DNA from 4 places in the Bradyrhizobium zhengyangense genome. Region 2 is predicted to be linked to each of the others. Evidence: predicted binding sites of a transcription regulator. Region 2 holds the regulator's gene; each other region holds the start of a gene.
What was found. The regulator PhoB, encoded in region 2, activates phosphate uptake and scavenging genes when phosphate is short. The targets are predictions, from matches to a motif close to TGTCATNNANCTGTCAT.
Positions count from the first base shown of each region.

Region 1: a site for PhoB is predicted at 3,112-3,128, ahead of phnC (phosphonate ABC transporter ATP-binding protein). Genes of this name have one in related genera too.
Region 3: a site for PhoB is predicted at 3,323-3,339, ahead of L6639_RS13415 (glycerophosphodiester phosphodiesterase family protein). Genes of this name have one in related genera too.
Region 4: a site for PhoB is predicted at 4,341-4,357, ahead of L6639_RS17245 (YdcH family protein). Genes of this name have one in related genera too.

Region 1 covers NZ_JAKLTZ010000002.1:80,127-87,315, forward strand. The annotation lists gene phnE (phosphonate ABC transporter, permease protein PhnE) at 1-263, opposite strand, end outside; gene phnE (phosphonate ABC transporter, permease protein PhnE) at 260-1,144, opposite strand; gene phnD (phosphonate ABC transporter substrate-binding protein) at 1,216-2,145, opposite strand; gene phnC (phosphonate ABC transporter ATP-binding protein) at 2,203-3,012, opposite strand; gene L6639_RS05665 (LbetaH domain-containing protein) at 3,188-3,844, shown strand; gene L6639_RS05670 (alpha-D-ribose 1-methylphosphonate 5-triphosphate diphosphatase) at 3,841-5,034, shown strand; gene L6639_RS05675 (DUF1045 domain-containing protein) at 5,053-5,757, shown strand; gene L6639_RS05680 (dihydrodipicolinate synthase family protein) at 5,895-6,833, opposite strand; gene L6639_RS05685 (methyl-accepting chemotaxis protein) at 6,947-7,189, opposite strand, start outside.
Region 2 covers NZ_JAKLTZ010000006.1:323,561-330,749, forward strand. The annotation lists gene L6639_RS24365 (Hsp33 family molecular chaperone) at 1-974, opposite strand, end outside; gene argF (ornithine carbamoyltransferase) at 1,117-2,040, opposite strand; gene L6639_RS24375 (aspartate aminotransferase family protein) at 2,040-3,242, opposite strand; gene L6639_RS24380 (GcrA family cell cycle regulator) at 3,709-4,221, shown strand; gene phoB (phosphate regulon transcriptional regulator PhoB) at 4,326-5,033, opposite strand; gene phoU (phosphate signaling complex protein PhoU) at 5,048-5,764, opposite strand; gene pstB (phosphate ABC transporter ATP-binding protein PstB) at 5,776-6,597, opposite strand; gene pstA (phosphate ABC transporter permease PstA) at 6,594-7,189, opposite strand, start outside.
Region 3 covers NZ_JAKLTZ010000003.1:586,126-593,314, reverse strand. The annotation lists gene L6639_RS13425 (pyruvate dehydrogenase complex E1 component subunit beta) at 1-568, opposite strand, end outside; gene pdhA (pyruvate dehydrogenase (acetyl-transferring) E1 component subunit alpha) at 598-1,620, opposite strand; gene L6639_RS13415 (glycerophosphodiester phosphodiesterase family protein) at 1,874-3,256, opposite strand; gene adh (aldehyde dehydrogenase) at 3,403-4,920, opposite strand; gene L6639_RS13405 (helix-turn-helix domain-containing protein) at 5,056-6,015, opposite strand; gene L6639_RS13400 (FtsB family cell division protein) at 6,207-6,524, opposite strand; gene L6639_RS13395 (NADPH-dependent FMN reductase) at 6,631-7,182, opposite strand.
Region 4 covers NZ_JAKLTZ010000004.1:358,011-365,199, reverse strand. The annotation lists gene aqpZ (aquaporin Z) at 1-718, shown strand, start outside; gene L6639_RS17275 (5-(carboxyamino)imidazole ribonucleotide synthase) at 755-1,861, opposite strand; gene purE (5-(carboxyamino)imidazole ribonucleotide mutase) at 1,858-2,346, opposite strand; gene L6639_RS17265 (GGDEF domain-containing protein) at 2,488-3,231, shown strand; gene L6639_RS17260 (hypothetical protein) at 3,292-3,543, opposite strand; gene L6639_RS17255 (hypothetical protein) at 3,567-3,773, opposite strand; gene L6639_RS17250 (YdcH family protein) at 3,907-4,113, opposite strand; gene L6639_RS17245 (YdcH family protein) at 4,443-4,625, shown strand; gene L6639_RS17240 (NAD(P)/FAD-dependent oxidoreductase) at 4,739-5,842, opposite strand; gene L6639_RS17235 (sensor domain-containing protein) at 6,051-7,189, shown strand, end outside.

The DNA.
Region 1 (7,189 bases), on a different contig from region 2:
GTCTCGCCCAGCGCCTGCAGATAGAGCGGCAGCGACGAGCCGGGATCAGGCGGCATCATCATCATGCTGATCCAGCCGAGCTGGCTCAGCCCCGTGATGAAACGCGACGGCGAGAAATCGAGATCGACCAGGCCGAACACGAAGATCGCAAGCGCCGCGACGAGCATCGACGGCGTCGCCAGGCGCGCCGATGCCGGACGGTTGAAGACATCGGGATAGCGCGCGCGGAGCTCCGCGGTGTCGACGTCCTGCGGCTTGCTCAATTCCGCGCCTCCTTGCCGAACAGGTGGGCGCGCACCCAGCCGGTGGTGATGTCGATCAGGAAGACCGTGACGATGATGGTCACAAGGATGGCGCTGACGTCGGAGTAGTAGAATTTTCTGATAGCGACGATCAGCTCCTGCCCGATGCCGCCGGCGCCGACAAAGCCCATCACCGAGGCCTCGCGCACATTGATCTCGAAACGCAGCAGCGCGTAGCTGGCATAGCCCGCGGAGACCTGCGGCAGGATCGCAAAGCGCATGCAGGAGATCCAGCTCGCGCCGGTCGAGCGGATGCCTTCGACCGGCTTCATGTCGGCGTTCTCGACGATCTCGGAAAACTGCTTGCCGAGAGCGCCGGTGGAGTGGATCGCGATCGCGAGCACGCCCGCCACCGGACCGAGGCCGAAGGCCATGACGAAGATCAGCGCGAAGACGATACCTGGCACCGTGCGGGCGAATTCCAGCAGGCGCCGGACGGTGAAGCGCAACCAGGGCGCGGGCGAGGTGTTCTCAGCGGAGAAGAAATTCAGCAGGAAGGCGAGAACGGCGCCGATCAGCGTCCCGACATAGGAGATCAGCAGCGTCTCGCCGAGCAGCTTCAGCCATTTGCGCAGGCCCCAGAACCATTCGCCAAAATTGGTCCAGACCCGCTGGCCGCTGTCGAGGGTGAGGATACGGTCGAAATAGCTGATGAAGTTGCCGAAATAAGTGAAGAAAGTACGCAAGTTCACTTCGGCGCCGATCGACGCCACGATCAGCGCGGCAACGAAGACGGCGAAGCCCGCCAGCAGGCGCAAGCGCTTGCGCGCGAGCGCCTTGCTATACGCGGCGTTCAGGGCAGCGAGTTGCTGCTCGGGAAGGATCGAAACCGCAACCGTCATCGAGAATACGGGTCCATCAAGAAAAAGAGCCGGGTCCATCGCCCCGGCTCCAGTGCGTCGTCCCGACGAGCTCAGGACGCCTTCTTACGCAGATTGTCGACGAACTTAATCAGCTCGATGGTCTTGTTGTAATCGTCGTTGGCGACCGGCTCCCACGGCTTGTTCTTGCCGTCGGAGAGCTTCTTGAACGCCTCGGGGTCCTTGGTCGCCGCGTCGATGAAGGCCTTCTTGATCGCTGCCTTCATGTCTTCAGGCAGATCGCTGAGATAGGCATAGGGCGAGTTGATGATGAGGTCGGACTTCACGATGATGCGGAAGTCCTCCTTCTTCATCACGGCGCCATCGGGCGACTTCACCATGCCCTTGTTGAGCATGCGAGTCAGGTTGGAATCATCGTCGGCGTTCCACCAATTGGCGGCGACGTCGACGGTGCCCTGGGCGAGAGCAAGAACCGCGTTCTCGTGGCTGCCGGTGAAGACGACCTTGGAGAAGTAAGCGTCCGGATCGATCCCCATCGCGTTCAGCTTGAAGCGGGGCATGTTGTTGCCCGAGGTCGAGTTCGGGTCGACCAGGCCGAGATTCTTGCCCTTGAGATCCTCGATCTTCTGGTACGGAGACTTCGCCAGCACGTAGAATACCGAGTAGTAACCCTTCGAGCCGTCAGAGTTGACGTCGATGACGAAAGCGTCGGTCTTGACGCCGGTGAGACGGGCACGCGCGAAGGAAGCCGGACCGTAATAGCCGATGTGGATGTTGCCGGCGCGCTGGCCTTCGATGAGGGCGGCGTAGTCATTGGCGACGCGCAGCGTCACCTTCACGCCGAGCTCCTTCGACAGATAGTTGATGAAGGGGCCATAACGCTCGGTCACGCCCGAGCCGTTCTCGGCCGGAATGGCGGCGAAGGTGATCTCCGGATATTTCGTCTTCCAGTCTTCGGCGGAAGCGGATCCGGCAAAGGTCAGTGCGGCGGCGCCGGCAAGAATGAGTCTGCGAGTGATCATATTAGTCCTCTTCCCAGGTTGAGGTCGGTTGAAGCGAAAGTAGCGATGCGGAGCCGCTCAGGCCGCCGCTGCCGTTCCGAGTGCCGGGACGGCCTCGGGCGCCGGGGCGGATGTGCCGCCCATGACATCGGCGGCTTCGAGGTCGTAGAGCTCACGCGCGACAAGGTCAGTCAGCGCGGACGGCGCGCCGTCGAACACCACCCGGCCCGCTGCCATACCGATCAGGCGATCGCAATAGCTGCGCGCCAGGTCGAGCGAATGCAGGTTGCAAAGCACGGTGATGCCGAAATGCTTGTTGATGCGCAGCAGCGCATCCATGACGATCTTGGTGTTGCGCGGATCGAGCGAGGCAATCGGTTCATCGGCGAGGATAATGTCGGGCTGCTGTACCAGCGCCCGCGCGATCGCGACGCGCTGTTGCTGGCCGCCGGAGAGCTGGTCGGCGCGCTGGGCGGCCAGCGCGGCGATATCGAACTGTTCGAGGGCCGACATGGCGAGCGCCTTGTCCTGCTCGGGCCAGATCTGCGACAGGGAACGCCAGGCCGGCATGGTGGCGAGGCGTCCCATCAGCACATTAGTCAGCACGTCCAGCCGGCCGACCAGATTGAACTGTTGAAAGATCATCGCCGATCGCGCCCGCCACTGCCGCAACTCCTTGCCGCGCAGCGCCGTCACGTCGAGGCCGTCGAACAGGATGCGGCCTTGCGTCGGCGTCACCAGACGATTGATGGTTCGCAATAGCGTCGACTTGCCGGCGCCGGAGCGCCCGATCACGCCGACGAAGCCGCCGGGGGAGATTTGAAACGAAGCCTCGTCCACCGCGGCTTTTGCGCCGAAGCAGCACGTCAGACCTTCAACCACCAGCATGCAGGGCTCCAGAGTAGCTGGAGCCCACCGCTATCCTCGGCGGTTGACACTTGTGTGACATGCACAATGCGGTGCGGCGATCCTACACACTTCATCCCCTGTCATCGCATCGTCATGATGATGTCATCAAGCCACTCGAAGACGAGCGCCCCGCCCTCGAACGTCCGGATGCAACATGGCCAAGGTGCTATCGGTCGAGCCGACCATCGATCCTTCGGCGAAGCTGCACGTGGTCAGGCTCGGCGCCTATACCGAGGTCGGAGCGCGCACCATCCTTCACGAGGTGGTGATGGGGGATTACTCCTACGTCGTCAACGACGCGCAGATCACCTACACCACCATCGGAAAGTTCTGCTCGATCGCGGCGATGACGCGCATCAATCCCGGCAACCACCCGATGCACCGCGCCACGCAGGCACATTTCACCTACCGCTCCAGTGCCTATTTTCCGGGCGAGAGCGACGACCACGAGTTCTTCGACTGGCGGCGCCAGCATCACGTTCACATCGGCCACGACGTCTGGATCGGCCATGGGGCGGTGGTGCTGCCGGGCCGCAACATCGGCACCGGCGCGGTCATCGCGGCCGGTGCCATCGTCACCAAGGACGTGCCGGCCTATACCATTGTCGCCGGCAATCCGGCGCGCATCTTGCGGCGACGGTTCTCGGAGGAGGTTGCCGGACGGCTCGCCAAGCTGGCATGGTGGGATTGGGATCACGACAAATTGCGTGACGCGCTGCCCAATTTCCGCAAGCTCGCAATTGAAGATTTCCTGTCGGCATACGAAGCAGAAGCAAGTTCCTCTTCCAGCAAACGAAGCGCGGTCGCGTGACAGACATTTTCATCGAGGGTGGCCGGACCCTGATTGGCTCCGAGCTTGCCGAAACATCGCTCACCACATTCGGAACCGATATTGCGCAGATCGATGCACCTCGCGGCCGCGCGCTCATGGCGATCGACGCGCGCAATTTGCTGGTGCTGCCCGGCATCGTCGACCTGCATGGCGATGCCTTCGAGCGGCAGATGATGCCGCGCGCCGGCGTCGATTTCCCGATCGACGTCGCGCTAGCCGATACCGACCGCCAGGTCATCGGCAACGGCATCACCACAGTCTTCCATGCCACCACCTGGTCGTGGGAGCCGGGCCTGCGCAGCGGCGACAATGCCAGGCGCCTACTCGAGGCGATCGAGCGGCAGCGTCCTCACTTCGCCGCCGACACCCGTTTCCATCTGCGGCACGAGACCTACAATCTCGATGCGGAGGCCGAGATAAGACAGTGGCTGGCCGAGGGCCGCGTCGACCTGTTCGCCTTCAACGACCACATGGACGGGGTCGTTGCCGACATCTCGAATCCACGCAAGCGCAACCGCATGGTGGAGCGCACTGGCCTGTCGAGCGAGGATTTCGACCAGCTCGTCGCGCATATCGTCTCGCGCGCGGCCGATGTTCCGGCCTCGATCACCCGGCTCGCAGCAGCGGCGCGCGCGGCTGAGGTGCGGATGCTCTCGCATGACGATCAGACGCCGGAGATGCGCCGGAATTTTCGCGACATGGGCGTGAGGCTCGCCGAGTTTCCGGTCAACGAGGAGACGGCGCGCGAGGCCGCTTGTCATGGCGATGCCATCGTCTACGGCGCACCGAACGTCGTGCGCGGCGGCAGCCACACCGGCTGGACCAAGGCGTCCGACATGGTCGCCAAGGGACTCTGCACAGTGCTGGCCTCGGACTATTATTATCCGGCGCCGTTGCTCGCCGCATTCCGGCTTGCCGCCGACGGCGTGCTACCGCTTAACGAAGCCTGGAAGCTGATCTCGTCGGCGCCAGCAGAGGCCACCGGCCTGACCGATCGCGGCACGCTCGCTGCCGGCCGTCGCGCCGACATCCTGCTCGTCGACGACAGCACGCCGATGCGTCCGCGGCTGGTCGCGGTCATCGCGGCCGGCAAACTCGTCCATCTCACCGATGCGGCGCGGCTGGCTGGCATGGCGGCAACATCGCGCGAGACTGTCGTTGCGGCATAAATTGGCTATGCTTTGCGGATGACAGGCTTCCCCCGCTACGCGATCTATTTTGCCGCCGGCGCCGACAACGCGCTCTCGCGCTTCGGCGCCGAGCTGCTGGGCTATGATGCCTACACGGGTGACGAAGTGCCCTTTCCCGGCGACGCCCTGCGCGTCGCCGCCGACTGGCACGACGTCACCGCCGATCCCCGCAAATACGGTTTTCACGGCACGCTGAAGGCGCCGATGGCGCTGGCCTCAGGCAAGACCGAGGCCGAACTCGTGGCGGCCTGTGCGACATTCGCCGGCAAGGCGCGCCCGATCCCGGTGATCCGCCCAATCGTCGATTCCATCAGCGGCTTCATTGCCGTCATTCCGGCCGAGCCGGGCGACGCGCTTCAACAGCTCGCCGCCGATTGCACCCGCGATTTTGATTGCTTCCGCCCTATCCTCACGGCGGAAGACCGCGCGCGTCGCCGACCCGAAAAGCTCAGCGAGCGGCAGCGTGAGCATCTTGACCGCTGGGGCTACCCTTACGTGATGGAAGAATTCCGCTTCCACATGACCCTGACCGGACGGCTCGATGCGGAGCGCCGCGGCCCGATCCTGGAGATGCTGCGAGCGAGATTTGCGGGGCTTGGTCTCGATACGCTGGAGATCGATCGCATTGCGCTGTTCAAGCAGGATGATGCGAAGGCGTGCTTCCGCATCATCAGCGAGTGGACGCTGGCACCGGTCTCGTAGGGCGGGCAAAGGCGCAAAGCGCTGTACCCACGTTCTTTTTTCAAAAATACGCAGGTCGTGGGCACGCTTCCGCTCCGCTTTTCGAGCTACGGCGGACAAGCCGCTTTGCCCACCCTACAAGGGCTGAGCGCGTGGCTCTACTTCCCCCACCGCAGCGCCAGCGCGTCGCGCTCCTTGGCGAGCTCCAGCAATCCCGCCCTCGTCGCCGGATGCAGCGGTTGCAGCGGATGGCGGACCATATCCGACTTGATCACGCCCCCAGCCTGCATCATCGCTTTGCAAGCGATCAGGCCGCATTGGCGGTTCTCGTAGTTGATCAGCGGCAGCCAGCGTTCATAGGCGGCCTTCGCCTTCTCTCGATCGCCCGCGAAATAAGGATCGATGATCTGCCTGATACCGTCGGGATAGCCGCCGCCGGTCATCGCACCGGTCGCGCCCGCGTCGAGATCGGCCATCAGCGTGATCGCTTCCTCGCCATCCCAGGGGCCCTCGATCTCCTTGCCGCCCACCTCGATCAGGCTGCGGAGCTTCGCGGCCGCGCCGGGCACTTCGATCTTGAAATAGCGGATGTTGGAGAATTCGCGCGCCAGCCGCGCCAGCAGCTCGACCGACAGCGGCGTGCCCGCAACCGGCGCATCCTGGATCATGATCGGGATGTCGATCGCGCCCGAGAGCACCTTGAAGAATTCGACGATGCCCTTCTCCGGCACGCGGAAGGTGGCGCCGTGATAGGGCGGCATCACCATCACCATGGCGGCACCGGCGGCCTCCGCCTGCTTGCTGCGCGCCGCGCACACCGCCGAGCTGAAATGAGTGGTGGTGACGATGACGGGCACGCGGCCGGCGACTTGCTCCAGCACCGCATGCATGACGCTCTCGCGCTCGGCATCGGTCAGCACGAACTGCTCGGAGAAATTGGCAAGGATGCAGATGCCATGCGAGCCGGCATCGATCATGAAGTCGATGCAGCGGCGCTGGCCCTCGAGATCGAGCTCGCCGCGCTCGTCGAAGATGGTGGGTGCGACCGGAAACACGCCGCGATAGGGGCGCTGGGCCTTATGTGGGGTGACCGGCATCGAAATTATCTCCCTGTAGTCCCGTCCGTTAGAGCTTGGTACCGCTACCATTTACAGGTCGCAGGCAGGCGCGGCAATGCCGAACCGCGTTCCGTTGAGCCGGGAATGAGGCCTTAAGCGGACTTTACGGCGCCGAGGAAGCCTTCCACCGCGACGCGCAGGCGGTCGGCGTCGGCCGACATCTTGGTCACGGACTGGAACAGCACCGTGCCGGCATTGCCCGTCTCCTGGTTGAGCTGGGCCACGCTGCCGATGGTGTCGGTGACCTCGCGGGTGCCCTGGGCGGCATGCTGGAAGTTGCGCGAGATCTCCGTGGTAGCCGCGCGCTGCTGTTCGACCGCGGCGGCAATGGCCGT
Region 2 (7,189 bases):
AACTCATACACCGAGCTGCAGAACTCGCAGGTCACGACGACCTTGTCGTCCTTGACCATCGCGGAGCGGTCGTCGGGCGAAAAACTCTTCAGCATCGACGCGACTGCGTTGCGCGAGCAGGAGCATTGCGCGCTCAGGACCAGCGGATTGAACACGCGCACGCCGCGCTCGTGGAAGAGACGATAGAGCAGCCGTTCGCCGGAGAGATCGGGATCGATCAGCTCGACATCCTCGACCGTCTCGATCAGCGAGCGCGCCTCAACCCAGGCGTCGTCTTCGGCGACGCTGTGAACCTCAAGGCCCTCGGGCGCATCGCCGGGATGCAGATCGGCCTGCCGCGCGCGCTCCGGCGCCTTCGGCAGGAACTGCATCAGCATGCCGCCGGCGCGCCAGCGGTGCTTGCCGCCGTCGCTCGAGCGCCATTCCTCGCCGACAGCAAGGCGCACGCGCGTCGGGATCTGCTCGGAGCGCAGGAAATATTCGTGGGCGGCGTCTTCCAGGCTGCCGCCGTCGAGCGCAACCAGGCCCTGGTAACGGCTCATGTCCGGCCCCTGGTCGATGGTCATGGCGAGATGACCGCGGCCGAGCAGCGTGCCGGAGTCCCTGGCATCACCGAGGCGTTCGGCATCGAAGCGCGCATAGGCGCGCAGGCGATCGGGCGCCTGATAGTCGACCACCAGGAACGACACCGGCCCGTCAGTCTGGGCCTGCAGGATGAAGCGGCCCTCGAATTTCAGCGCCGAGCCGAGCAGCGTCGTCAGCACGATGGCTTCGCCGAGCAACTTGCCGACCGGTGCGGGATAATCGTGCTTGGTCAGGATCTCGTCGAGTGCGGGGCCAAGCCGCACCAGACGGCCGCGCACATCGAGCGCATCGACCTCGTAAGGCAGCACGGCGTCATCGACGGGAACTGCGGAAGGCGCGCGAACCGGGCCTTCGGGCCTGGTTTTCATGTCAGGGGATTGGGAAACCATGGCGCTTTATCTGGGGTCGAGGGCAGGAAATGGAAGGGGGTGTGAGCAGCAGCACTCTCAAACTCGGTGTCGTCCCGGACAAGCGCAAGCGTAGAGCCGGGACGACAGCGGTGTTTGTGGCCGGCGCGACGCCAACCACCCGCTACTTCACCGCGTCGAAGCACCAGGCCAAAATGCCCTTCTGCGCGTGCAGGCGATTTTCGGCCTCGTCGAACACGACCGATTGCGGACCGTCGATCACCTCGTCGGTGACCTCCTCGCCGCGATGGGCGGGCAAGCAGTGCATGAACAGCGCATCGGGCTTGGCCAGCGACATCAGCTTGGAATTGACCTGGTACGGCTTGAGCACGTTGTGACGGTGCTCACCTTCCTTGTCGCCCATCGACACCCAGGTGTCGGTGACGACGCAATCGGCGCCCTTCACCGCGGCCTCGGGATCGGTGCCGAGCACGATCGGCGCATTGGTCGCCTTGATCCAGTCGCGCATCACCTTCTTCGGGGCAAGCTCCGGCGGCGTTGCGACATTGAGCTTGAACTTGAAGCGCTCGGCGGCATGCGCCCAGGACGCCAGCACGTTGTTGTCGTCCCCGGTCCAGGCCACGGTCCGGCCTTCGATCGGGCCGCGGTGCTCCTCATAGGTCATGAGGTCGGCCATCACCTGGCAGGGATGCGAGCGCCGCGTCAGGCCGTTGATCACGGGTACGGTCGCGTAGGCCGCGAGCTCCAGCAACGCCTCGTGGTTGAGGATGCGGATCATGATGGCATCGACATAGCGCGACAGCACGCGCGCGGTGTCGGCAATGGTCTCGCCGCGGCCGAGCTGCATCTCGGCACCGGTGAGCATGATGGGCTCGCCACCGAGCTGGCGCATGGCGACGTCGAACGAGACGCGCGTGCGGGTCGAGGGGCGCTCGAAGATCATCGCCAGCGTCTTGCCCTCGAGCGGACGCACCGGCTGATGCGCCTTCTGCTTCGCCTTCATGGCGGAGGAGGCCGCGAGCATGCTCTTGAGCTCCGACAGCGGCAGCTCATTGATATCGAGGAAGTGCTTGGGTGCCTTGCTCATCAGCTTGCCGCCCGCTTGTTGCCCGACAGCGCCGTGCAGGCGCGTTCGAGCCTGATGATGCTGTCCTCGATCTCGGCTTCGGTGACGATCAAGGGCGGCAGGAAGCGCACGACATTGTCGCCGGCGCCGACGGTGAGCAGCTTCTCGTTGCGCAGCGCAGCGACCAGATCACCTGATGGCACCACGGCCTTGATGCCGATCAAGAGCCCCTCGCCGCGAATTTCGCTGACGATATCGGGGTGACGGTCGATCACGGAGGCCAGCTTCTGCTTGAGCAGCAGCGACATCTTCTGCACGTGGTCGAAGAAGCCGGGCTTGAGCATGACGTCGAGCACGGCGTTCGCGGCCGCGATCGCCAGCGGATTGCCGCCGAAGGTCGAGCCGTGCGAGCCGGGGCCCATGCCGGCGGCCGCATCCGCGGTCGCCAGGATCGCACCGATCGGGAAGCCGCCGCCGAGCGCTTTCGCCAGCGACATCACATCAGGCGTGACGCCGGTGCGGCGATGGGCAAAGAGCTCGCCAGTGCGGCCCATGCCGGTCTGCACCTCGTCGAACGCAAGCAGCAGGCCTTTCTCGTCGCAGAGCTGACGCAACGCCTTGAGGAAGGTGGGGGTCGCCGGACGTACGCCGCCCTCACCCTGGATCGGCTCGATCAGGATGCCGGCGGTGTGCGGGCCGATCGCCTTCTTCACGGCCTCGATGTCGCCATGCGGGATCTGGTCGAAGCCGTCCATCGGCGGACCGAAGCCTTCGAGATATTTTGCCGAGCCGGTCGCGGCCAGCGTCGCCAGCGTGCGACCGTGGAAGGCGCCTTCGAAGGTGATGATGCGGTAACGCTCGGGATGGCCCTTGGAGAAGTGATGATGGCGGACCAGCTTGATCACGCCCTCCAGCGCCTCGGCGCCGGAATTGCAGAAGAACACGAAGTCCGCAAAGCTCTCGTTGCAGAGGCGCGCAGCGAGCTTCTCACCGTCAGGACTCTGGAACAGGTTCGACATGTGCCAGAGCTTCGTCGCCTGCTCCTGCAGCGCCTTGACCAGCGCGGGATGGGCATGGCCGAGCGCATTCACGGCAACGCCCGAGGTGAAATCGAGATAGCGGTCGCCATTGGTTGCGATCAACCAGACGCCTTCACCGCGCTCGAAACCGATGTCGGCCCTGGCGAAAACGGGGAGCAAATGCGGCGCTGCGCTGTTGGTCATGACGGTCTCTTTAGTGGTCACTCAGGGTGTTTCGGACGGCCTGAACGCGCCTTGCGCAGCGCGTCATTTAGCCCGGAAAACGAAACGTGCCGCCTTTTAAGGGCGGCACGCGCAACTATCTTATGCTTGGCACCACGGGTGTCAATGCCGCCCGGAAAGCCCCAGGAAACGCTGATTCCGTAGTCTTGCGGTGCTAAATTTACGGGATTTTCGCCACGGAACATGTGGAAGCGAGTCGGCGGACTCTTGCGCGTGAGTCACGCCATATTGTAGCGTTTGGCTTGTCAGATACGACATCTCGTGCAGCGGTTCTGATCCCTTAAGTCCTCATGTACCGGCGTAAACGTTCGGGCGCATCTGGTGCGCCCGGCGAGCCTTAAGGGATTCTGGCGGCACGGGTTTTTCGAAGCTTAGGCATTCGTCGTGAGGCCCCAGGATGGCTGGCGCCGGCGAAGGAAAGGGTGCAATGACGGTTTTGACCTGGTCAGATGATCGCGTCGAGCAGCTGAAAAAGCTCTGGGAGGCCGGACTTTCGGCCAGCCAGATCGCCGCTGAGCTTGGTAACGTGACCCGCAACGCCGTGATCGGCAAGGTGCACAGGCTCGGCCTGTCCGGCCGCGCCAAGAGCCCCTCGTCAGCAGCTCCCCGGCCGCGCAAGGCGCGTCCAGCGCAGCACATGATGCGGGTGAGCCGCCCCATCGCACGCGGCAACACCGCGCTGGCGCAGGCCTTCGAGGTCGAGGTCGAGGCCGAGCCTGTTACCTACGACAACGTGGTGCCGATGAGCCAGCGGCTCTCGCTGCTCGAATTGAACGAAGCCACCTGCCACTGGCCGGTCGGCGATCCCTCGAGCCCGGATTTCTTCTTCTGCGGCGGCAAGGCGCTCTCCGGCCTGCCCTACTGCGCCCAGCACTCGCGGGTGGCCTATCAACCGGCGGCCGATCGCCGTCGTGCGCCGGCCAAGCCGAGCACGCGCTGAGCCCAGCTCTAGACGACATCGTCCCGGTACGGACCGGGACGATCGAGACGTAAAAAAGCGCGCCACAAGGCGCGCTTTTTTATTTTGCTTGCTTGCAGCCGCCGTTACGTCTGCTCGGCCTTCGCAAAGCGATCGTCGAGCGCATAGCCTGCGCCGCGGACGGTGCGGATCGGGTCTTGCTCGCGACCGAGATTGAGCAGCTTGCGCAGGCGGCCGATATGCACGTCGACGGTGCGTTCATCGATATAAATGTCGCGCCCCCAGACGCTGTCGAGCAGCTGCTCGCGCGAGAACACGCGGCCGGGATGCTCCAGGAAGAACTCCAGCAGACGATATTCGGTCGGGCCGAGATCGATCGGCCGGCCCGAGCGCGCCACGCGGCGCTTCTCGCGATCGAGCTCGATGTCGCCGAAGGCGAGCACGGTCGCAAGCCGCTCGGGGCTGGCGCGCCGCAGCAGGCCCTTCACGCGCGCGAGCAGCTCGGGCACCGAGAACGGCTTGACTATGTAATCGTCGGCGCCGGTCGCAAGGCCCCTTACCCGCTCGCTCTCCTCGCCACGCGCGGTGAGCATGATGATCGGAAGCTGCTTCGTATCGGAGCGTGCGCGCAGCCGGCGGCACAGCTCGATACCTGATAGTCCCGGCAGCATCCAGTCGAGCACGATCAGATCGGGGATGTGCTCCTTGAGGCGGGTGTCGGCATCGTCGCCGCGCATCACCGTCTCGACGTCATAGCCGTCGCCTTCGAGGTTGTAGCGGAGAAGCTCGGTGAGAGCTTCCTCGTCCTCAACAACCATAATGCGTGCGCCCATGGGCTCGTCGCTCCTTAAGTATTCGGGATCGTCGTGGCGAAGGTCGTCATGTCGCCCTTCGGCCGCTTGTCGGTGATGGCCTGGCCTTCGATCATGTAGAACACGGTCTCGGCGATGTTGGTGGCATGGTCGCCGATCCGTTCGATGTTCTTGGCGCAGAACATCAGATGGATGCAGAACGAGATGTTGCGCGGATCCTCCATCATGTAGGTGAGGAGTTCGCGGAACAGCGAGGTGCAGATGGCGTCGACCTCTTCGTCGCCCTTCCACACCGTCATCGCCGCCGGCAGATCATGCGCGGCGTAGGCGTCCAGCACCGACTTGACCTGCTGCTGCACGAGGTCGGTCATGTGTTCGAGGCCGCGGAACAGTTTGAGCGGATGGAAATCCGTCTCCAGCGCCGCGACGCGCTTGCCCATGTTCTTGGCGAGGTCGCCGATGCGCTCGAGGTCGGTTGCAACGCGCATGGCACCGACGATCTCGCGCAGATCGACCGCCATCGGCTGGCGGCGTGCGATGGTGAGCACGGCGCGCTCCTCGATCTTCTTCTGGAGCGCGTCGAGCTCGGCGTCGATGGTGACGACGCGCTGGCCAAGCGCGACGTCGCGGCGGATCAGCGCATCGACGGAATCGACGATCATGCGCTCGGCGATGCCCCCCATCTCGGCGACGAGGCGCGTGAGCTCCTGGAGGTCGGTGTCGAAGGCTTTTGCGGTATGTTCAGAACCCATGTCCTGTCTCCTCAGCCGAACCGGCCGGTGATGTAATCCTGCGTACGCCGGTCGGACGGCGACGTGAAGATCTTGCTGGTGTCGTCGAACTCGATCAGCTCGCCGAGATACATGAAGGCGGTCTTGTCGGAGACACGGGCCGCCTGCTGCATGTTGTGGGTGACGATCGCGATCGTGTAGTTCTCGGACAGTTCCTGGATCAGCTCCTCGACCTTGGCGGTCGAGATCGGATCAAGCGCCGAGCAGGGCTCGTCGAACAAGATCACTTCAGGCCGCACCGCGACGGTGCGGGCGATGCAGAGGCGCTGCTGCTGGCCGCCCGAGAGCGACAGGCCGGAGGCGTTGAGCTTGTCCTTGACCTCGTTCCACAGCGCGCCGCCGCGCAGCGCCTTCTCGACGCGATCGTCCATCTCGGACTTCGAGATCTTCTCGTAGAGGCGGATGCCGAAGGCGATGTTCTCGTAGATCGTCATCGGGAACGGCGTCGGCTTCTGGAACACCATGCCGACGCGGGCGCGCAGCAAATTGAGGTCCAGCTTGGGGTCAAGGATGTTGGTCTGGTCCAGCATCAGCTGACCGGTGACGCGCTGGCCGGGATAGAGGTCGTACATCCGGTTGAAGATGCGCAGCAGGGTCGACTTGCCGCAGCCCGACGGGCCGATGAAGGCCGTGACGCGGTTGGTGCCGAGCGCCAGATTGATGTTCTTCAGCGCGTGGTGCTCGCCGTAATAGAAGTTGAGGTTGCGCACCGTCACCTTGGCCGGGGCTTCCGGCAGCGGCTGTTGCGACGCCAAATGAGCGTTCGAACTCACGGATACGGAAAGGTCGGTCATTTTGCAGTCCTCTCGGCGCCGAGAATGCGCGCGCCAATGTTCAGGGCAAGCACGGTGAGGGTGATCAACAGCGCACCGCTCCAGGCGAGCTGCTTCCAATAGGCGTAGGGGCTCTGGACGAAATTGTTGATGGTCACCGGCAGGTTCGCCATCGTCTTGTTCAGGCCGAGGCTGAAGAACTGGTTCGACAGCGCGGTGAAGAGCAGCGGCGCGGTCTCGCCGGCGACGCGGGCGGTGGCGAGCAGCACGCCGGTGATAAGACCGGAGCGGGCCGCGCGGTAGGCGATCCGCTTGATCACCAGCGAGCGCGGCAGGCCGAGCGCGGAAGCCGCCTCGCGCAGCGCGTTGGGCACCAGCAGCAACATGTCCTCGGTCGTGCGCAGCACCACCGGGATCACGATGACGGCCAGCGCGAGCGAACCTGCGATCGCCGAGAAACCGCGCATCGGTACCACTACTGCGCCGTAGATGAACAAGCCGATGATGATCGAAGGCGCCGACAGCAGGATGTCGTTGATGAAGCGGATCACCGAGGTCAGCTTGTCGTTGCGGCCGTACTCGGCGAGATAGGTGCCGGCGAACAGGCCGAGCG
Region 3 (7,189 bases), on a different contig from region 2:
TATCGATCACGCGTCTGGCGCCGAACTCCTGCAGCAGGCCTTGCGTCACCTTGTAGGCGCCCTGATATTCGGCGACCTCTTCGCCCATCACGAACACATCAGGGTCGCGGCGCATTTCTTCGGCCATGGCGTCGCGCAGCGCTTCGCGGATGGTCTGGGTGATCATCTCGGTGCCGGCGGGCACTTCGGGATCGGGCTCGGCGACGGCCTGTGGCGCAGGTGCAGCCTTGGGCGCAGGCGCTTCGGCCTTGGCAGCGGCTGGCGGTGCAGACTCTGCGGCCTTCGCCGCCGGTGCAGGCGCCTTTGCAAGATCGGCGGCGCTCTCGCCATCCGCCAAAATGGTCGCGATCGGCGTGTTCACGGCAACGTCGGCGGTGCCTTCCGGGATCAGGATCTTGCCGAGCGTGCCCTCATCGGTCGCCTCGACCTCCATGGTGGCCTTGTCGGTCTCGATCTCGGCGATGACGTCGCCGGATTTGATCGTCTCACCCTCTTTTTTCAGCCATTTGGCGAGGTTGCCCTTTTCCATCGTGGGCGACAACGCGGGCATCAGCACTTGAATTGGCATATCGACTCCAAAGAAAGCTTGCGCGCGTCTTAGCGGTAAACGTCGGTCCAGAGCTCGGCGGCATCCGGCTCGGGATCATGCTGGGCAAAGTCGGCGGATGCGTTGACGATGTCGCGCACCTCGGCATCGATCGCCTTGAGGTCAGCCTCGCTCACCTTCGCCGCAAGCAGGCGGTTGCGTACCTGCTCGATCGGATCCTGATCGTGGCGGACCTTCTCGACCTCCTCGCGCGTACGGTATTTTGCAGGGTCGGACATCGAATGGCCGCGATATCTGTAGGTCTGCATCTCCAGGATGAAGGGGCCCTTGCCGGCGCGGCACCAGGCCGCCGCCTCTTCGCCCGCGGCCTTGACGGCGCGGACGTCCATGCCGTCGACCTGCTTGCCGGGGATGTTGAAGGACACGCCGCGCTTGGAGAAATCCTGCTGCGCCGACGCGCGCGAGACCGAAGTGCCCATGGCGTAGCGGTTGTTCTCGATGACGTAGATCACCGGCAGCTTCCAGAGCTCCGCCATGTTGAAGCTCTCATAGACCTGGCCCTGGTTGGCTGCGCCGTCGCCGAAATAGGTTACGCTGACATTGCCGTTGCTGCGATAACTGTTAGCGAATGCGAGACCAGTGCCAAGCGAGACCTGCGCACCGACGATGCCGTGGCCGCCGTAGAAGTGCTTCTCCTTGCTAAACATGTGCATGGAGCCGCCCTTGCCCTTGGAATAGCCGCCGCGGCGTCCCGTGAGCTCGGCCATTACGCCGTTGGCGTCCATGCCGGTCGCAAGCATATGACCGTGGTCGCGATAGCCGGTGATGACCTGATCGCCCTGCTTCAGGGCCATCTGCATACCAACTACCACGGCCTCCTGGCCGATATAGAGATGGCAGAAACCGCCGATCGCACCCATGCCATAGAGCTGGCCGGCCTTTTCCTCGAACCGCCGGATCAGGAGCATGTCGCGGAGCGCCTTCAGCTCCTGCTCCCTGGTGAACTCCGGGGGCGAACCGCCGTTGGTTTTGTCTTGCTCAGCGCTTGCGGCGGCTTTCTTGGGTGCGGCCATTGGAATTCCGGGTCAGAGAAATCTAGGTCCTCTCTAACCCAACTCAATCGCGTGTGAAAGCACCGCAGCGGCATGGCGCGACTTTCATTATGCCGCACTGCAACGTGGCCGAAATTTTGCAAAACCTTTGGCGCTGATCAGGCAACATTCGCTCCTCGCCTGCGAGAGCTCTGCACGCAGATGAGGCAACGACATCGGACACGCATATCTCGGGCGCTGACGTCCCGATGCGTGTCCGATTCGAGCGGTCGGGCTACCAGCCCAACTCGCGCAAATACGCAGCACGGGCGGCAACGCCTGTGTGCGTGAAGTCGGTGAAAACGCCGTCGACACCGAGACGGAAGAACTTGAGATATTCCTGGGCCGGATCGGCGTGATAGTCGGCCGCGAGATATTTCTTCTCGTTACGGAACGTGAAGACGTGGACGAACAGGCCGAGCTTGTGCGCGTCGGCAATCAGGCTGGTCGCCTCCTGCGTCGAAGCCTCCGGTGTCGATCCCTTGTAGGGCGTGCCGTCGGCTTTGGTGTCCTTCCACGAGGCGACCTTCAGCGGAACGATATAAGCTTTCCACGGGCCGATGCCGTCTGCATAGGTCTTGATGTCAGCCAGGCCCTCAGGCGTCAGCATCGCATCGTACAGGCGCGCATCGCCTGCAACCGTCCAGTCGAACGGACGTGAATTGGTGATGTTGTCGAGCAGCACCTTGCCGGATTTGAAGTCGATGCCATTGCCGTCGATGAGCTGGACCTGCCGGGTCTGAAGGCCGTGGCTGCGCATGTATTTCAGGCTGCCGGGCTCGAAGCTCTGAACGAAGATGGGCGCGTCCTTGGTGTTGAGGCCGTTGTCGCTGATGATCTTGATCAGGGCATCCTCGAGCGGATGGCTGCCCGGCGCGCCGCAGCCGTTTGCGATCGCCTGAGCATTGTTCCAGGTCGGGTTCTTGGTTTCCGGATAGACCAGGATGGGACGCCCGGTCTCCTTGCTCTTGGCCTTGGCGATGTCGAGGATGTCCTGGAAGCTGATGACGGGGAATTTGCCGTTGAAGATCTTCGGCCGCTCGTTGGCGGCGTCATAGGTGGTCCCGCCGATCCATTGCTTCAGCTCGGCCATCGTGAAATCGGTGATCGACCAGTCGTTGGTGTGATCCTCACCGTCGACGATCAATGACTTCAGCACCGATTTGGGATCGGCGGGATTGGTGAGATCCGTGAGATAGTCAACGGGCGTCCCGGCGGCGGCCGGAGCCTTGACGCGCATACCTGATACCGTGCGCTTGCGTGCCGCGACGACAGGGTTGGTCTTCGCGACTTCGGCGACATTGGTGTTGTCGGCCAGCCAGGGGTTGTGGCGCGCGACCAGGACGCAATCCTTGGTGAGGTGCAGATCCTCTTCGAGCGCGTCGGTTCCGAGCGCGGCAGCGAGATCGTACGAGGCCTCGGTCTCTTCGGGCACCAGGCCCGGCACGCCGCGATGTCCGAGAATCAGCGGCGCCTTTCCGTCGACGGTCAGGAAGGGTTTTGCGCTGGCCGGAGCGGTCTGCGCGCAGGCCAGGGACGGCGCAAGCGACGCCAGGGCCGCCACGCCGAGCAGCATCGCTCCGACATGTATCTTCCGCTGCAAGGGATTGGTCGTCATGGCCGCGCCTCCGTCTGTGCCTGGCATCGCGTCGTCGCGATCGGGCTGTCGTCTTGTCTCAACAATCTGACAGACGGATGACGGTGGGGCGGCGATCGCCGATCTGCACAGGCGGCGCCGACATGACGCCGCCTGTGCCTGCTCGATCAGAAGAAGCCGAGCTTCTTCGGGCTGTAGCTGACCAGGAGGTTCTTGGTCTGCTGGTAGTGATCGAGCATCATCTTGTGGGTCTCGCGACCGACGCCTGACTGCTTGTAGCCGCCGAACGCGGCATGGGCGGGATAGGCGTGGTAGCAGTTGGTCCAGACCCGGCCCGCCTGGATCGCGCGGCCGAAGCGGTAGCAGCGGTTGGCATCGCGGCTCCAGACGCCGGCCCCGAGGCCATAGAGCGTGTCGTTGGCAATCGCGAGCGCTTCGTCATCGGTCTTGAAGGTCGTGACCGAGACGACGGGTCCGAAGATCTCCTCCTGGAAGATCCGCATCTTGTTGTTGCCTTCGAACACCGTCGGCTGGACGTAGAAGCCACCCGAGAGGTCGCCGCCGAGCTCGGCCCGTCCGCCGCCGGCCAGGACCTTGGCACCCTCCTGCTTGCCGATGTCGATATAGGACAGGATTTTTGCGAGCTGCTCGCCGGAAGCCTGCGCACCGATCATGGTGTCGGCTGCACGCGGATCGCCCTGCTTGATGGCGGCCACCCGCTTGAGCGCCCGGTCCATGAAGCGATCGTAGATGTCCGCATGCACGAGCGCCCGGCTCGGACAGGTGCAGACCTCACCCTGGTTCAGCGCGAACATGACAAAGCCTTCGATCGCCTTGTCGAAGAAGTCGTCGTCCTCGGCGGTGACGTCCTTGAAGAAGATGTTCGGCGATTTGCCGCCGAGCTCGAGCGTCACGGGGATCAGGTTCTGGCTGGCATATTGCATGATCAGCCGGCCCGTCGTGGTCTCGCCGGTGAAGGCGATCTTGGAAATGCGAGGGCTGGAGGCGAGCGGCTTGCCGGCCTCCAGGCCAAAGCCGTTGACGATGTTGAGCACACCAGGCGGCAGGAGATCGCCGATGATCTCGGCCCAGACCATGATTGAGGCCGGCGTCTGCTCGGCGGGCTTCAACACCACGCAATTGCCCGCAGCGAGCGCCGGCGCGAGCTTCCAGCACGCCATCAGCAGCGGGAAGTTCCAGGGAATGATCTGGCCGACGACGCCGAGCGGCTCGTGGAAATGATAGGCGATGGTGTCGTGGTCGATCTCGCCGATCGAGCCTTCCTGGGCGCGGACGACGCCCGCGAAATAGCGGAAATGATCGATGGCGAGCGGCAGGTCGGCGGCCCGGGTCTCACGGATCGGCTTGCCGTTGTCCCAGGTCTCGGCGACCGCGAGGCGCTCGAGATTCTCCTCCATGCGATCGGCGATGCGATTGAGGATCGCAGCGCGCTCGGCGACGCTGGTGCGTCCCCACGCGGCCTTGGCGGCATGGGCCGCGTCGAGCGCCGCTTCGACGTCCTGCGCTTCGGAGCGCGCGATCTTGCAGACGACCTTGCCGGTCACCGGCGAGGCGTTGTCGAAATATTTGCCCGAGATCGGCGCGACGAACTTGCCGCCGATGAAATTGTCGTAGCGTTCGGCGAACGGACTTTGGGTCACGCCGAGGAATTCCACCTTGTTCATTGATCACTCCCGATGTTGATGTTTGCGCTAATCGTCGTGTGTTCACGACTTGCGCTAACGATCTCGCGGGACGTGTTTTCTGTCAGCCCGGGGGGATGCGATGGCGGAGTGGACCTGTCGCAGAACTGCGACAGGTCAGTGCTTCAGCTCGAACCGCTTCAGCTTCCGGTGCAGCGTGGCGCGGCTGACGCCGAGGGCCTTGGCGGCGGCCGACACATTGCCGCCGGCGCGGAGCAGCGCCCGTTGCAGCACCGCACGCTGACCGCCGGCGAGATGGTCCTGTGCGGGTTCGCCGCCGAGCAGATCTGCCGCGGGAACCGGCTGCAGCTCCCTGCCCGGCGCGATCCCGAGTCCCACCCGGGCGGTGCGGGTCGCACCGATCACGAGATCATCCGCATCGACCGCGATGAGACCGATGGACTGGCCGTCCGGTCCTTGCGTCAGCACGATGCGGGCATGGGCGAAGGCCCGGCGAAACAGATCAGCCTCGATGCGCCTCGCCGCCTCTCCCGCGGCCAGCGCGATCAGGCTGGAGAACGCATCGGTGCGGTCGGCGCGGCAGGAGGAGACATCGAGCACGCCGGCAAAGGCCGCCTCGTGGTCGTAGATCGGAACGGCGGTGCAGCTGAGCAGCGTGTTGCGCGTGAAGAAGTGCTGGTCGCGATCGATCGTCAGCGGCCGCTGCTCGACGACGCAGGTGCCGATGCCATTGGTTCCCTCATGCTCCTCGCTCCAGAGCGCGCCGGTCCAAAGGCCCCAGGATTGAAATGTTGCATCATCCGCCGGCGTGCCACGGCGGTCGACCGGCACACCGTCGCCATCGGCGAGCAGCACGCAGCAGCCGGCCGCACCGACCGCCTGATAGAGCCGGTCCATGGCGCCTTGTGCGGCGGCGAGCAGCGGCGCGATGCGCTCGCGCGCCTGTCGCAGCTCGAAATCGCTCAGCCGCAGCGGTGCGTTGTGGCCGGAAGGGTCGAGATGATGCAATCGGGAGGAACGGCGCCACGAAGCCACGAGCGCGGACCGAGCCGCCTGGCCTGATGCAATGGCGGCTTCGACACGAGCCGCGTGATGCCGGGGCATTGACCCATCCATCACCGTTTCCTCCGGGAAGCAGTCTAGGGGCGCCTCGCGCAACCCGATTGATCTTCGTCAACCTTTGGCGGCACCGCGCCGGGACAAGGCACGCCGGCCGCGCCGACGTCAAGGTGGCGGTTCGGAGTACGACTTCCGGAACGATGGAGGGAACGGCTTGCGCGCGCTTGTTTCGAATGCTGCGGAAAGCGCTAGTTCTGCGAGATCGTCCGAATTAGATCGTGCGGATTGACATAGTCGAGCTGGAACCGGGCCCGCTCGTCCAGCATGTCGGGGTCGATCTTCTCAGTGCGTAGCAGCGACACGCGCTGCTCGCTGCGGGCACGCTCGCGCTTGAGCTGGGCCAGCTCGCTGGTCAGCGCAACGATCTCCTGGTCGAGCTCCTGGCGGGCATTGAGGCCGTATTTGCCGGTATAGGCGTTGACCCCGAAATAGCCGACGATGGCGACCGCCATCGCATAGAGAGCGAGGCCGGTCAGGACAGATTTGAGGCGGGCGCGGGAGACCATTTTGGCAAGATGGGCCAGCTTGGTTAAGGGAGTGCTAATCTCCCCTGGGCCACCTGTCTCCGTCATGCCAGGGCTGGTCCCGGGCATGACGGAGGCACGAGCCGGCTCAGCCGTGGTGCTTTGCGACGTGCGCGGCGAAGGCGTCGATGTAGGCCTGGAGCACGGGCTTGAGCGACTCCTTGACCAGATTGCCCTCGGCATCAAAGGCATCGCCCACTGCGTTCAGGTAGGTCTCGGGCTGCTGCATGATCGGGCCGGCAATGCCCGGCAGGATGTTCTGGAGCGTCTTGGCGGCGCTGACACCACCGAGCGGGCCCGGCGAGTTGGAGATGATGCCGACCGGCTTGCCGTTGAACGAGCTCTTCCCATAGGGGCGCGAGGCGACGTCGATGGCGTTTTTCAGCACGCCCGGGATGGCGCGATTGTATTCCGGCGTGACGAAGATGACGCCGTCGGACTTCTGCAGCTTCTCGCGGAAGGCCAGCCAGTCGGCGGGCGGTGCGCCCTCGAGGTCCTGGTTGAAGAACGAGATGCCCCCGAGGGTGACGACCTCGAGCTTGAGCGAGCCAGGCGCGAGCTTGGCGAGCGCGTTGGCGATCTTCAGCGAGAAGCTGTCCTTGCGCAGGCTGCCGGCGATCACGACGATGTTGTAGGCCATCAGATTA
Region 4 (7,189 bases), on a different contig from region 2:
CATGAAGAAATACGCTGCCGAGGCCATCGGCACGTTCTGGCTCACATTCGCAGGCTGCGGCAGCGCGGTGATCGCCGCCGGCTTTCCGCAGGTCGGCATCGGCCTGGTCGGCGTGTCCCTGGCCTTTGGCCTCAGCGTCGTCACCATGGCCTATGCGATCGGCCACATCTCGGGCTGCCATCTCAACCCGGCCGTCACGGTCGGCCTTGCTGCCGGCGGGCGGTTTCCGGCAGGCCAGATCCTGCCTTACGTGATTGCGCAGGTCTGCGGCGCCATCGTCGCCGCCGAGCTGCTCTACGTGATCGCCAGTGGTGCGCCGGGCTTCGACGTCACCAAGGGCTTTGCCTCCAACGGCTATGATGCGCATTCGCCGGGCCAGTACAGCATGATCGCCTGCTTCATCACCGAGGTGGTGATGACCATGATGTTCCTGTTCGTCATCATGGGCGCGACCCATGGCCGCGCGCCGGCGGGCTTCGCACCGCTCGCGATCGGGCTTGCGTTGGTGATGATCCATCTCGTCAGCATCCCCGTGACCAACACGTCCGTGAATCCGGCGCGCAGCACCGGCCCCGCGCTGTTCGTCGGCGGCTGGGCGCTGGCGCAGCTCTGGCTGTTCTGGGTCGCACCGCTGATCGGCGGCGCGCTGGGGGGCGTGATCTATCGCTGGCTCAGCGAGGAGCCCGCGGGCGTCGTCGCGGGCGTGAAGACGGCCTAGTTCAACAGCGGGATCGCAGCTTTTGCTGCGGTCCCCCTACTTGCTCTTTGAAGGCCTGACTTCGGTGACGTGGCCCATCTTGCGGCCGGGGCGCGGAGCGCCCTTGCCGTAAATGTGGACAGTCGCGCCGGGCACGCTCAGCCACTTCTCGTAATCATTGATTTCGTCGCCGATCAGATTGGTCATGGTGACGATCTCACCGTGGCGCACCGGCTTGCCGAGCGGCCAGCCGGCGATGGCGCGGATGTGTTGCTCGAACTGGGAGACCGACGCGCCGTCGAGCGTCCAGTGTCCGGAATTATGCACGCGCGGCGCGATCTCGTTGACCAGCACTTTCGATCCGCCGCCGTTGGCGAGCACGAACATCTCCACCGCGAGCACGCCGACATAGTCGAGCGCGGTTGCGATCTTGCCGGCGATGCTGCGTGCCTCCTCGGCAAGTACATCAGGGATCGGCGCAGGCGCTCGCGAGATCTTCAGAATGTGGTCGCGATGCTCGTTCTCGGTGACGTCGAAGCATTCGACCTGGCCCGATGCAGAGCGTGCGGCGATGACGGAGATCTCGCGCTCGTACGGGATGAAGGCTTCCAGGATTGCCGATTTTGTGGCGAGGCTGGTCCACACTTTCGCGATGTCGTCGCCCTCGCGGATGATCGCCTGGCCCTTGCCGTCATAGCCGAAGCGGCGGGTCTTCAGCACCGCGGGGAGGCCGATTTTGACGATCGCCTCGCGCAACGATGCGACCGAGGTGACGTCGGCATAGGCGGCGGTGCCGATGCCGAGCCGCGTGACAAAATCCTTCTCGGCGAGCCGATCCTGGGTGGTCTCGAGGATCTTGCGGTTCGGCAGCACCGGACGGCGCGAATCCAGCACCAGGGCGGCCGCGGACGGAACGTTCTCGAATTCGTAGGTGATGACGTCGACATCGTGGGCGAACAGCTCGAGCGCCTCGACATCGGCATATTCGGCGCAGGTCGCGTTCAGCACCACGTCGAAAGCCGGCGAGTCGGGATCGGGCGAGAACACCTGGCAGCGCAGGCCGAGCCGCGCCGCCGCCATGGCCAGCATTCGACCGAGTTGTCCGCCGCCGAGGATTCCGATGGTGTCGCCGGGCTTCAGCTTCACCTGCTTTGCGTCAGTCACGCCTTGTCCTCCGGGCGCTCGGCAACCGCCTCGGTCTGTGCCTTGCGCCAGGCGGCGAGGCGATCGGACAGCGCTGGATCGGACAGCGCCAGCACGGCGGCCGCAAGCAGCGCCGCGTTGATCGCGCCGGCCTTGCCGATCGCGAGCGTGCCGACCGGAATGCCGGCCGGCATCTGAACGATCGAATAGAGCGAATCGATGCCCTTCAGCGTCCTGGACTCGACGGGGACGCCGAAGACAGGCAGTTCCGTCAGGGCTGCGGCCATGCCGGGCAGGTGCGCGGCCCCGCCGGCGCCGGCGATGATGACCTTGAAGCCTTCCGCCTTGGCGCCCTTGGCGAAGGTAAACAGCCGGTCGGGGGTGCGGTGAGCTGAAACGATGCGGGTGTCGGAGGCGACACCAAGCGCTGCGAGCGTGTCGGCGGCATGCCGCATCGTCTCCCAGTCCGACTGGCTTCCCATGATGATGGCGATCGGCGCTGTCATGACGTCAATTGTGCTCGAAAAACAGAAAGATAGGCCAGATTAACGGTTCCGGCCGGCGGCTCGCAAGGCGGTGGCAAGGAGAAGGGAATGCACTATCCTGTCTTGGTGAATCCCCGCAAGCCTTCATTGAGCAGGATGCCCATGAAGAAACCAAAAAGGGCGACCGCTGCGAAGGCCAAAAAGGGCCGGAAAACCAGCGGTAGCCGAACGAAAGTCGTACCCAAGCGGCCTGCGGCGCCGCGCCGCGCGTCCCGGGCCGGCGCTGCCAAGACGGCGACCAAGATGACCGGCAATGCAGCGAGCAAGGACAGCAGCACGGCGACCATCCGCGGCCTGCGGACCAAGCTCACCCAGGCGCTGCGGCGCGTCGCCGAGCTCGAGGCGGCGGCCGACACGGATTTCCTACTCGACATTCCCAACCGGCGCGGTTTCGAGCGCGAGCTCCAGCGCGCCATCGCCTACATGAAGCGCTACCGCGCCAGCGGCGCGCTGATCGTGCTCGACGTCGACCGGCTGAAGCCGATCAACGATTCCTTCGGCCATGCCGCCGGCGATGAGGTGCTCAAGGCGATAGCCAGCACGCTGACGCGACAGATCCGGGCGTCCGACGTGGTCGGCCGTCTCGGTGGCGACGAGTTCGCATTGCTGTTGTGGAATCTCAGTGAGACTGACGCCAAGGCGAAGGCGGCCATCTTCGAGCAGGCGATCGACGATTTGTCCTTCACCTTTCGCGGCCAGCATGTGACGGCGGGCGCCTCCGCCGGTGTTGCGCTGCTCGGTGCGCAGTCCGATGCTGCCCGCGCGCTGGAGGAGGCTGATGCTGCCATGTATGTGCGCAAAGCGCACCGGCGGCACGAGCCGCGGATCAGGCTTGTGAGCAGCTGAGCATGATCCGGAAAAGTGTGCAGCGCCTTTCCGAAGAGATCATGCTCAAGAAATAAAACCTTACAGCGTGGCGAGATCTTCCGGCACGTTGCCGAATTTGCGCAGCAGCGTGGCATCGCCGAACTCACCGGTCATGGGATCGCCGCTGCGGCTGAACGCGACTGCGCCGATATGGCCGGTGCCGCGCGCCAGGGCCTCGGCGCGTCGTAGCGCAGCGGTCGAGCTCTGGCATTCCTCAGCAGTGCCGGCGACAGGCGATCCGTCGGCATCGATCAGGAAGGGCATTGCAACGTAATAGGTCACGTCTGACATGGCGTTGCTCCAATGGTGGGGTCTTAAGCCGCGCTGCTCCTGCTGCGCGAAGCCTCCGGGATGCAGCCGGCCGTAACAGCCGCCTGCAATTCCTCCAGCGCCGCTTCCAGATATTCGTTGGCCATGATCAGCGCCTTGATGGTGCTGCGCAGGTTGCCGTCGCACATCGCGATCGCCTGGTCGCAGGCCTGTTCATAATGGCTGTTGTCGAGAAGGGCGGGGGCTGACATCGGCGGTGTCCTTGCTGTCCTTGGGCGGTTTGCTTTGGGCATTTCCGGGGGGCGTCGGGGATAGGATTAATGTTCCTCTTTTGTTCTTTTTGAGTCAAGTGGATTCACGTTGCGGCAATGCACGGCCACCGGATCAGGCGATGATGTCGGGGGTAATCTGGTCTTCGATGAATGCGATACGGTCTCGCAACAACAGCTTGCGCTTCTTCAGGCGCTGTAACCGCAATAGGTCGGGGGCAGGCGATTGATGCAGTGCATCGATCGCCGCGTCGAGATCTCGGTGTTCCTGCTGCAACCGGGTGAGCTCGGCTTCGAGTTCACGCTCGTCTTCATGGGTCATGTCTGCGGTGGCCGAAAAACCGATAGGCTTGAGATTAAGGCTGTGGATGCCATGTGGAAATTATCGTCCTTGCGCGGCGTGATCGCAAGCGATCTGCGACCTTCACGCACCGCTCTCTCGCAAGATATTTCGACGATTCGCGGGCGCGTGGCGCAAGCACCTTGATATCATGGATTTTTCGACGCGTGGTTCCTTACTCACGCTTCATTACATATGAATTTTCAAAAATGACGGTGCGACGACGGATACATATCGACAGAACGAATCGGTGATGTACACTTCCTCGTCCGGATCGAATCCAAGGTTCACCCCTACCGAGGAGGTTTCGAATGACAATTCAGGCACATCTGGTTGAATTGGAACGGAAGCACAAAACTCTCGAAAACGAATTGCACGAAGCGCTCGTGCACCTTTCAACAGACGACCTGCAAATTGTTGAGTTGAAGCGCCGCAAGTTGATGGTCAAGGACCAGATTGAACGACTGAAGCAGACCGGCGACACGCTTCACTAGTAACCCCCGTAACAGCGTCAAGTTTGATCGTATCCTTTCAGGCAGGGACGAAAGCCTTTGCGCTCGTCCCTGCTGTAAGGTGCGCACCCGCGCGATCATCATCGCGCAGCGGGCTAGATTTCTGCGAGCTCCGCGACGTGGTCTGCGATCGCGAGCGATGATGTCAGTCCCGGCGATTCAATGCCGAACAGATTGATCAGTCCTGCGACGCCGTGATCGCGCGGCCCCTGCATCAGAAAATCCTGTGTTGCCACTGCCGGCGGTACGATCTTCGGGCGGATGCCCGAATAGCTCGGCATCAGCGCGCCATCGGGTAGCGTCGGCCAGTATTTGCGGATCGCCGGATAGAACCGCTCGGCGCGCGACGGATCGACCTCATAGTCGATCGTCTCGATCCATTCGACATCAGGGCCGAAGCGCGCCTGTCCCGCCATGTCCAGCGTCAGATGCACGCCAAGCCCACCGGGCTCGGGCACCGGGTAGATCAGGCGCGAAAACGGCGCGCGCGCATTGCAGCTGAAATAATTGCCCTTGGCGAGATAGGCCGGCGGAATCCGGTCGATCGGCATGCCGTCGATGTGGCGCGCCACCGATGTCGCCGACAATCCCGCGGCATTGACGAGCAGGCCGCATTGCAAGGCCATCGGCGCTTCGCCGCCGGCTTCGATCTCGATCACGCCCGCCTCCGCCTTGGCGCGGATCAGCGGCGTGTGAAACGCAAAGGCCGCGCCCGCTGCCTCGGCCTCGCCTTGCAGCGAGAGCATGTAGGCATGGCTGTCGATGATGCCTGTCGACGGCGACAGCAGCGCAGCGTCGCAGGCCAGTGCCGGCTCCAGCGCGCGCGCGGCCTCGCCTGAAAGCAGCTGCATGTCGAGCACGCCATTGGCCTCAGCATGCGCCTTGATCGATTGCAGCTTCTCGGTTTCCTTCGCATTGGTCGCGACGATCAGCTTGCCGCAATTCTTGTGTGGAATGCCGCGCTCGCCGCAATAGCGATACAGCGCTTGCTTGCCGCTGACGCACATGCGCGCCATCCAGCTTCCGGCACGGTAGTAAATCCCGGCATGGATCACTTCGCTGTTGCGTGAGGAGGTGACGGTGCCGATGGCCTCGGCTTCCTCGAGCACGATCACCTCGCGCCCCGCCTGGGCGAGCCTCCTTGCCACCGCGAGCCCGACCACGCCGGCTCCGATGACGACGCAATCGACCCTATCCATGGTGATGCAGAAGTCCCGCTGAAGGTGGTGCCGATGGCTCCGGTTTGCCCGGGAAACGCGCTGCGCGGGCGTTGTCCGTTAAGGAAGCATTTATCATGTCAGGGCAATTGCCGTATTTCACGTCACATTTTTCTGCTGGGCCTACAGGCGTTTACCCGATCCAAACCCGTGAAGCCAGACAATCCGCAGTTGAAATCGCGGGTGGCTGATGGCTGAGAAGAACTGGCAGGAAGGCAGCATGCTTCCGATTGCTGTGCAGGCCGTCGTGTGCCTGACCAGCGCGGTCGCGCCTTCGCGTGCCTATGCCAATAGCTTCATTTCGCCAAACCAGCTTGGCGATTTCGGCCCTAATCTGGTCTGGGAAGCCCTGATCGGGGGCGTTGTCATCTGCGCGTTCCTGGCGGCCATCGCGCTGTGGATCCATTCCGCGCTGCGCAGGAGCAACCGTTCGCAGCTGCGGCGCAACGCCTTCATCTCTTCGGCCATGAACAATCTCAACCAGGGCGTGGTGATGACGGATGCGCAGCGGCGCATCATCTTCTGCAACGACCGCTATCTCGAGATCTACGGCCTCGCGCGCTCGGACCTGTGGACCGGCATGACCGGCTACGACATCCTCGGGTTGCGGCGCAAGCGCGGCGTCCTCGGCGTCTCCGACGATGAGTTCTACGAGAAGGCGGCAAGTCACAACGGTCTGATCACCGAACTGCCCGATGGCCGCTCCATCCTGGTCAAGTATTTCGTGCTGCCCAATGGCGGCTCGGTGGCGACCCATCTCGACGTTAGCGAGCAGCGCGCACTGTCGCGGCAGCTCGCCTCGACCAAGCAGTTCCTGGAAACGGTGCTGGACAACGTGCCGGCTTGCGTCGCAGCGAAGAACATCGAGGACGGCCGCTATATCTTTGCCAACCGTGCCTATGAGCACTTCTGGGGGTTTTCGCGGGATCAGGTCGTCGGCAAGAATGCGCGTGAGCTGTTCGGCGCGACATCGGCCGATAGCATTGAGATGACCGACCGGGCCGCATTGCTGGCGCCGGAAGGACAATATCGCAACGAATTCGAGGTTGAGGTCGGGCGGGCCCGGCGCATGGTGGCCTCGATCCGGATCGTGGTCCGCAACGAAAGCAACAAGCCGCAATTCCTGCTGATCGTGTTCGAGGACATCACCGATCGGCAATCGCTGTCGATGGAGCTGGAGAGCACCAAGAAGTTCCTCGAGCTCGTGGTCGATAACATCCCCGTGGCGTTGATCGTGGAGCAGGTCAAGGACGGCCGCTACCTGCTCGCCAACCGCAGCGCCGAGACGATCCTGAACCGGAGGCGCGAGGAAGCGACCGGCCTGACCGC